DNA from 2 places in the Shewanella sp. Pdp11 genome. Region 1 is predicted to be linked to the other one. Evidence: riboswitches for the same ligand, from Rfam matches in the RefSeq annotation. Region 1 holds a riboswitch; the other holds the start of a gene.

Evidence for each region. Region 1 has a riboswitch for lysine ahead of AYJ58_RS16935 (Na+/H+ antiporter NhaC family protein). Riboswitches for the same ligand answer to the same signal wherever they lie in the genome.
Region 2: it holds a riboswitch for lysine, as region 1 does, so the genes downstream of both, lysC (lysine-sensitive aspartokinase 3) here and AYJ58_RS16935 (Na+/H+ antiporter NhaC family protein) in region 1, are expected to answer to the same signal.

The regions. Positions count from the first base shown of each region.
Region 1 covers NZ_CP015194.1:3,831,301-3,835,727, reverse strand. Annotated here, with positions in the region: gene AYJ58_RS16945 (electron transfer flavoprotein subunit beta/FixA family protein) at 1-521, shown strand, start outside; gene AYJ58_RS16940 (electron transfer flavoprotein subunit alpha/FixB family protein) at 522-1,448, shown strand; lysine riboswitch at 1,544-1,740, shown strand; gene AYJ58_RS16935 (Na+/H+ antiporter NhaC family protein) at 1,820-3,382, shown strand; gene AYJ58_RS16930 (GGDEF domain-containing protein) at 3,619-4,427, shown strand, end outside.
Region 2 covers NZ_CP015194.1:4,865,631-4,870,057, reverse strand. Annotated here, with positions in the region: gene AYJ58_RS21420 (S9 family peptidase) at 1-171, shown strand, start outside; gene arcA (two-component system response regulator ArcA) at 268-984, opposite strand; gene AYJ58_RS21410 (DUF3293 domain-containing protein) at 1,573-2,007, shown strand; lysine riboswitch at 2,109-2,283, shown strand; gene lysC (lysine-sensitive aspartokinase 3) at 2,434-3,789, shown strand; gene AYJ58_RS21400 (succinylglutamate desuccinylase/aspartoacylase family protein) at 3,791-4,427, shown strand, end outside.

The DNA of each region.
Region 1 (4,427 bases):
CATTAGGTGCAGACCGTGCGATCCATATCGATACTGAAGACGAACTAGTGCCAGTATCTATCGCCAAATTGCTCAAAGCGGTACAAGACAAAGAACAAGCCGAACTGGTGATTTTTGGTAAGCAATCTATCGATGGCGATAACAATCAAACCGGTCAAATGTTCGCAGCGCTGATGGATATGCCACAGGCGACCTTTGCTTCTGAAATCAAATTAGAAGGTCATTCTGTGCAAGTCGCTCGCGAAGTTGACGGCGGTATGCAAACCTTACTTATGCCGCTGCCTGCAGTTGTGACTGCCGATCTACGTTTGAACGAACCTCGTTATGCTTCACTGCCTAACATTATGAAAGCCAAGCGTAAGCCATTAGAAGTCTTTACTGTGGCTGATTTGGGCGTGACGTTAAAGAGTCACCAAACGGTTGTGAAGGTCACTCCGCCAGCAGAACGTAAAGCAGGCATCATGGTAGCGTCGGTAGCTGAGCTAGTTGAAAAGTTAAAAAATGAAGCGAAGGTGATCTAAATGGCCATTTTAGTATTAGCTGAACATGATAATGCCGCACTGAAACTCGATACGGCAAAAATCGTCACTGCCGCCCGCGCCATTGGCGATGAAGTGCATGTATTGGTTGCGGGTCACCAATGTGGCGCGGTTGTCCAAGCTGCACAGGCACTACAAGGCGTTAGCCAAGTGCTCGTTGCCGATGCTAGCGTGTATGAAGCGCATTTAGCGGAAAATTTTGCCAAATTGCTGGTGGACTTAGCCCCTAACTATAGCCACATTCTGGCTTCGGCTTCGAGCTTAGGTAAGGACACGCTTCCGCGCGTGGCGGCATTATTAGATGTTGCGCAAATCTCTGAAGTCATTACCGTCGTCAGTGCGGACACTTTTGTGCGCCCTGTGTATGCGGGCAACGCCTTAGCGACAGTGCAAAGCCATGATGCTATCAAAGTGATGACAGTGCGCGCCAGTGCCTTTGATGCTGCGCCAGAAGGTAACAGCGCGGCTGTGACGACACTCGATAAAGTGTTTGAAGCGAGAACTCAGTTTGTTTCTCAATCTTTGACGGTATCAGCCCGTCCAGAATTAGGTAATGCTGGCATTATCGTATCTGGCGGCCGCGGCATGGGTAGTGGTGAAAACTTCGGCATGTTAGAGCAGCTTGCTGACAAGCTCGGTGCTGCGGTTGGCGCATCACGCGCAGCCGTTGACGCGGGTTTTGTGCCTAACGATTTACAAGTGGGTCAAACTGGTAAGATTGTGGCGCCTAATCTCTATATTGCCGTGGGTATTTCTGGCGCGATTCAACATTTAGCGGGCATGAAAGACGCGAAAGTTATCGTTGCTATCAATAAAGACGCGGAAGCGCCTATTTTCCAAGTTGCCGATTATGGCTTAGTTGCGGACTTATTTGAGGCGGTTCCTGAGCTGATCACAAGTCTCGGTTGATTTAATCTGTGATCTAGGTCACATTAAGTGGCTTTGCGGTAGCATCTGTTAAGCCGCTTATGTTTTTATGTGCCTCACGCTCGCGTACGGGCGTTCTTAGAAGTAGAGGCGCGCCAAATATTAGTAGTGATCAGTAGGGTGATTCCGTTGATCGATTGCGAAAGGATTTGGTGCCGAAGTGGTTCGATTTATCACGATCAACTGCTGGGGTTGCACTTAATAGGTGCAACACTGCCATAGTATTTTCCAATACGGATGTTGGAAATAGTTACTATGGAGCGCTACTGATAGGACAGGTGACCTTGGGTATCTATTGCCTTTCCCCACCAGTTCAGTCGCCCTCCATTCGTATTTAACGAAGATAATAATCAATGACTGTTATGAATTATGCCGATTCGGCACTTTCCTTGCTGCCGCCTGCGGTGGCTATTGTGTTGGCGATCTTAACTCGCCGTGTACTGCTTTCTTTGGGGTTAGGTATTTTAATTGGTGCTTTATTGCTCAATCAATTTTCACCTGTAGCGACGGGTGAATTTGTATTTAATGGCGTTAAAGGACTTTTTTGGACGGGCGAAGGCCTTAATTCGTGGAACTTATATATTCTCGGTTTCTTAATTGTACTGGGAATGATCACAGCGTTAATTACCGTCAGTGGCAGCGCGCGGGCTTTTGCCGATTGGGCGCGTTTACATATACGTAATAAACGTGATGCTAAACTATTAACCATGTTTTTAGGGTGTGTGGTTTTTATTGACGACTATTTCAATAGCTTAGTCGTAGGTTCGGTCGCTAGACCTGTTACCGACCGTTATTATATTTCCCGCGCTAAGTTAGCTTATTTATTAGATTCGACTGCCGCTCCTGTGTGCGTTATTTCTCCTGTATCAAGTTGGGGCGCCTATATTATTGCGCTTATTGGTGGAATATTAACGGCCCATGGTTTTGCTGATACGGGTCATTTGAGTATTTTTATTCAAATGATCCCAATGAATTTCTACGCAATCTTCTCTTTGTTATTATTACTTTTCGTAGTCTTTATGGGATTAGATGTTGGGCCAATGCGCGAGCATGAACTCAATGCCCAACGTGGTAATTTATACGATGAGTCAAAAGGATTACCGCCAGGGGCGAATGCGGATTTACCCGAAGCCGAAACCGGTAAGATCTTAGGATTATTCCTGCCGATTACTGTGCTGGTATTTGCGACCCTGTATTTTATGATTAACAGCGGCGCTCAAGTACTTGCCGCTGAAGGGATTGAATTTAATATTATTTCAGCGTTTGAGAAAACAGATGTCAGTTCATCCCTTTTCTTTGGTGCATTAATCGGTTTAGCGATTTCGCTGATATTGAATTTAGTCCAAGGCGTTGAGAAATCCCTGATAGTCAAAGGCATAGTGCAGGGCGCCCGTTCTATGCTGCCAGCCATTTATATCTTGTTATTTGCTTGGACCATCGCTGGCGTGATTGGTCAACTCGAAACCGGCAAGTTTATGGCGAGTCTCGCGACGGGTAATATTCCATTCGCCTTTTTGCCAGCGCTCATGTTTGTGTTAGCGGGTATTACTGCGTTCTCAACTGGTACTAGCTGGGGCACGTTCGGTATTATGTTGCCGATTGCTGCGGATATGGCGATGGGAAGTCACACTGGCATGATGTTGCCTATGCTTGCCTCTGTGCTGGCTGGCGCGGTATTTGGCGATCACTGTTCACCGATTTCCGATACTACGATTTTGTCGTCTACGGGCGCGAGTTGTCACCATATCGACCATGTCGTCACTCAGCTACCGTATGCATTGATTGCGGCATTTATTAGCTTAACAGGTTATGTCGTACTTGGATTTACTGAATCAGTCTCTGCGGGTTTAGTCGCGTGTGCGCTAGTATTTGTGCTCAGTGTTATTGTGCTGAAAATTAAGTCTAAAAGTGTTTAACACGTAAGTTACGACTATTTTTATTTTAAACATGTAGGCGCAATACCAGTATTTTGAATCTAGAGTTTTGTAACATTGCGAATGCATAAGCATTAAGGCACAAGCTAAGGTTTGTGCCTTTTTTCATCTATAATGAAACGGGTTATGAATAGTAAAGGATAAGTGTGCGACCTAAAAATCATGATGACTACCAGCAGGATGCACTTATTGAGTTCAATCGGGATATCACTTGGCGCATGTTTACTGGTGCCCTCATTTATGTTGCCTGCTGGAGCTGTATTGTTATTCCTTACAATGTGCTATTAGGCAATATTATTCCTTGGGAATTGATGTGGGTATGCTTTGCATTCTTGGCGTCATCAGGCGTAATTCGTTTGAGTTTTGTATATGATTTTTATGTGAAATCTAAGAAAGATCCGCATACCAATCGTTTAGGGCTTTATGTGGGATTGTTAGCCAATAGTGCCACTTGGAGTGGAGTGACTGCTTTTATTGTCTACCATCCAGAGTTTGAGTCTATGGGTCATTTCATTATGGTTATTTTTGGCATTTTATATGCCTTTATTAGCCTGAGTCTCTGTATCGATAAAGTGCAATTACGCATTTACCTCATTAGTTATATTTTGCCCATTTCGATTGCTTATTTTGCCAAACAGGGGAGTGATAATGTGTATATTGCCTGTTTGCTATGGGCCTCTACAGTACCTGTTTATAGGATCGCTATGATGCACCATAGGGAATATTGGTCTTTGTTTCATCAGGCATATTTGTTAAAAAACTACTCGGCTAAGCTCGCCGAATTGGCTCGTACCGATGACTTAACGGGTTTAATGAATCAGCGTAGTTTCAATCAGATTTTTGAACAAGAGATCCAGCAGGCTGTAGAGTCTCGTCAAAGCTATGGCTTACTTCTTGTCGATATTGACCATTTTAAAATGATCAATGACTCTTATGGACATTTGACTGGTGATCATTGTTTAAGCCAAATTGGTCTCATTTTAAATAGATTAATCGAGGATAATATAAAGGTTGCACGCTATGGCGG
Region 2 (4,427 bases), 1.0 Mb from region 1:
TTGTTTGAAAACAGCACTCGGGTTTATAAAGCGCTGCAGGATGAAGGCAAATTATTCCAGATGATCGATTATCCTGGATCTAAACATTCGATGCGTGGCGAGAAAGTGCGTAATCACTTATATCGCTCATTAGCGGATTTCCTTGATAGACAGCTGGAAAGCGCTAAGTAACAGGCATAAAAAAACCAGATCCTAAGATCTGGTTTTTTGTGGATTGATGCTTATCAAATCAATCCTGCTTCTCATGCGGGTGTTGCTTAGCGGCGATTAGCCTTCTAAGTTGCCGCAAAAGCGATAGCCTTCACCGTGAATAGTGGCGATGATTTCTGGCGTATCTGGCAAGCTTTCGAAATGCTTACGGATACGACGGATAGTCACGTCTACAGTACGATCGTGTGGCTTAAGTTCACGGCCAGTCATTTTCATCAGTAGATCGGCACGAGTCAAAATTTTGCCTGGGTTTTCAACAAAGTGCAGCATAGCGCGGAATTCGCTACGTGGCAGTTTGTAAGATTCACCCTGTGGGCTCACTAATGAACGGCTGTTGATCTCTAGGCTCCAATCGTTGAAGCGATAGTATTCTACTGAGCTCTTTTCTTCGACTTCGGCACCAGCGCTGTTGACGCGAGTCAGAAGGTTACGAGCACGAATCGTCAATTCACGTGGGTTGAACGGCTTGGTAATATAATCGTCCGCGCCAATTTCAAGTCCAAGGATTTTGTCGACTTCGTTGTCACGACCTGTCAGGAAGATCAGACCGATGTTGTTGATTTCACGTAGTTCACGTGCCAACAACAGGCCATTCTTGCCTGGCAAGTTAATGTCCATAACGACCAAGTTAATTTTGTTTTCCTGCATAGCCTTATGCATTTCTGCGCCATCATTGGCCTCAGTTACCACATACCCTTCTGCCTCGAAAATACTTCTCAGCGTGTTACGGGTAACGGCTTCATCTTCAACGATCAGAATGTGCGGATTTTGCATATTATTTACCTAAATTTTAATCAGTTTATACTAACCAATAAGAGCAACTTACTTCGGGCTCTTATATTCATAAAAGCGTTGATACTTCCTTGAACTGCTTTGTGCTCAAAAGGAAAATCTTTACGGTGACATCTATATCTGGATGTAGATTAAGTGCACGTTTAAGTGTAATACGAGAAAACGTAATCAGTACCAACTTCGATAAGCAATAGTTAGAATAAGTTCCTTAACTATTGTTTTTTTTAAATGTTTAAAAGACAAATCAAATGTAGAACACATTTTAAACAGATGCCCGGTCAGTTCACGTTACTTAAAGCGATATATGTAACAAACTGTATTGAACGATAAGCATCTTGCTCAATCTGTTTCAACTCACCAGTACGTACATTGTACTCGTTTTAGTCATTTGTTAACAAATGAAATGTTAACAAATTTTAGGTGAGTCGAGGTTTTTACCATGATATTTACTTTAGCTATTGATTAGTATAACTAATGTATTTGCGATTCCTGTGAGCCAGTTCACGCCTCTTTGGATTTTACAATCACTCTGCTACACTAGCCTGGGTTCATTTTTCGATTAGACTACCAATGGACAATACGACTCAAGATTTGTGGCAATGTTACCAAGCGCCGTTATTTTTGCTGACTCAAGCATTATCCTGTGATTTTTCCTTTGCTGTTATTACCGCTCATAATCCCGCTTCAAAGCTGCTTTCTCCCAGTCAAAACCGTTTACTCGATCGCCAACTTCTCCGTGAAATTGAATTACTCGGCAGTCCCTATCGTGCTTTAGTGGGCGCGGCGCCGGATTTATCCCACATGGAAAAAAGCTGGGCCGTGTTTATCGATAGAACGATGGCGCTGCAATTGGGGAAGAAATTTAATCAGTACGCGATTTATGTAGTCGAACAAGGGGAGGTGAGCTTAGTGCCTTGCACTTTGGCCGGACATGATGAAGTGTGTTTAGGCAAATTTAGTGATTATGTGCAGCTGGTATACGAGTTGCCCGATTTAAGCACTTAGTTGTTTTCAAAAGATTTTATTTAAATTATTCATTTGTTATGAAATTAGCATTGACTTCATTAGGGGTTTATTGCTACTTTTTTCGTCCCTTTCCCTAGGAAAGGAACAGAAGAGGAGCGTTAACTAGGTAGTCGGTCAGAGGAGCACAAACTCCAGCGATGACTGATGAGGGAGATTAACGCCGAGGCATAGATATGGTTGTTGCATGTTTATGTCGGTCGCTCAGGCTGAATCCTGACGATTGTCACCTGTAATTGGTGGAGAGCTTCTGGTGACGATTGCTGTTTCCCTTCTTTTGGGGTGCGTTATCATTGAGCACCAGGCTCTTCGAACGAAGTTAGTTCGGAGTGTGATCATGTTAGTTAATCAATATTTTATTCAATCTGCGTTTATTTCTTGCCCTACGTGTTTCACGGAGGTGCGCTAATGTCCCTCGTTGTCGCAAAATTTGGTGGCACCTCAGTCGCCGACTATAACGCTATGAATCGCTGTGCCGACATAGTGTTAGCCAATCCTCATTGCCGTTTAGTCGTGGTCAGCGCATCGAGTGGCGTGACCAATCTGTTAGTGGAATTGACTCAAGAATCCATCAACGACGATGGTCGATTACAGCGATTAAAACAAATTGCCCAAATTCAATATGCGATTTTAGATAAGCTTGGTCGTCCTAACGATGTGGCCGCCGCATTAGATAAATTATTGAGTCGCATGTCAGTATTGAGTGACGCGCTCGCATCACAACGCAGCAAAGCGACCATGGATGAGTTGTTGTCCCTCGGTGAGCAATGTTCTTCGGCGTTGTTTTCAGCAGTCATCCGCGAGAAAGGTGTTAACTCCAGCGCCTTCGATGTACGCCGAGTATTACGTACCGACAGCCACTTTGGCCGCGCGGAACCTCAGGTTGAGCAGATTGCGACTTTAGCTCGTGATTATCTTCAGCCACTGCTAGCGGAACAAGTGATTGTCACACAAGGCTTTATCGGTGCCGATGAAGCAGGTCAAACGACAACATTAGGCCGCGGTGGTAGTGATTATTCTGCTGCGCTGTTAGCCGAAGCGTTACGCGCCTCAGCGGTAGAGATTTGGACCGATGTCGCAGGGATTTATACAACCGATCCGCGCCTTGCGCCCAATGCCTTTCCGATTGCCGAGATCAGCTTTAATGAAGCCGCCGAGATGGCGACCTTTGGTGCCAAGGTATTGCATCCTGCGACCATTCTTCCTGCCGTTCGTCAGCAAATTCAAGTGTTTGTGGGTTCAAGTAAAGAGCCTGAAAAGGGCGGGACTTGGATCCGTCATCAAGTGGAAGATGCGCCCGTATTCCGCGCTGTGGCTTTGCGCCGCGACCAAACCCTGTTAAATCTTCACAGCTTGCAAATGTTGCATGCACAGGGCTTTTTAGCGGAAACCTTTGCGACATTGGCGCGACATAAGATCAGTGTGGATTTAATTACCACCTCAGAAGTGAACGTGTCTCTAACCCTCGATAAAACTGGCTCAGATTCAAGTGGCCAAGGTTTGTTGAGTGAGGCATTGTTGCAAGAATTATCACAGCATTGCCGGGTGCGCGTCGAAGATGGATTAGCCTTAGTGGCGATTATCGGTAACCGCATTGCGACCACGCCGGGTATTTGTCGCCGTGTGTTTGAAGTGTTAGAACCACACAATGTGCGGATGATTTGCCAAGGCGCCAGCCCACATAATCTGTGTGTGTTAGTGGCAGAATCGGAAGCGGCGCAAGTGGTGAAATCGCTGCATCAAAATCTGTTCGAAGGCGCTTAATATGCCGCCGACAACATCGTCCCTGCAAATTGGGGAGCTTGCCGCAGGGCAAGCGCTTACCTTGCCTATTTACCATTTTAAGCCGAGCGACGATAAGGTGACTGGCCCCAAAGTGTATATTCAGGCCAATGTACACGGCGCTGAAGTGCAAGGTAATGCGGTGATTTATCAGTTGATGAAGCAGCTCGAACTCTGTGACATCCGCGGTGAAATCACCTTAGTACCATTAGCCAATCCCCTTGGGATCAACCAAAAAAGTGGTGAGTTTACCCTCGGCCGATTTGACCCTATTACGGGGGCGAACTGGAATCGTGAGTATTTGAATCATGCTATCGATTTGCCAACTTGGTATAGCGAACATGCCAAGCTCAGTGATAACGAGCTGATCCAAGCTTATCGCAGTACTTTGGTTGAAGCCTGTCAGCAAAAATTACGGCATGAATGGGGCATTACAACCGGCCATAGGCTTGCGGTCAACTTGCAGATAATGGCCCATGGCGCGGATATAGTGCTCGATCTGCATACGGGTCCTAAATCCTGTAAGCATTTGTATTGTCCTGAATATGACTTAGCTGCCGCACAGTATTTGTCGATCCCTTATACGCTCGTTATCCCCAATACCTTTGGTGGTGCTATGG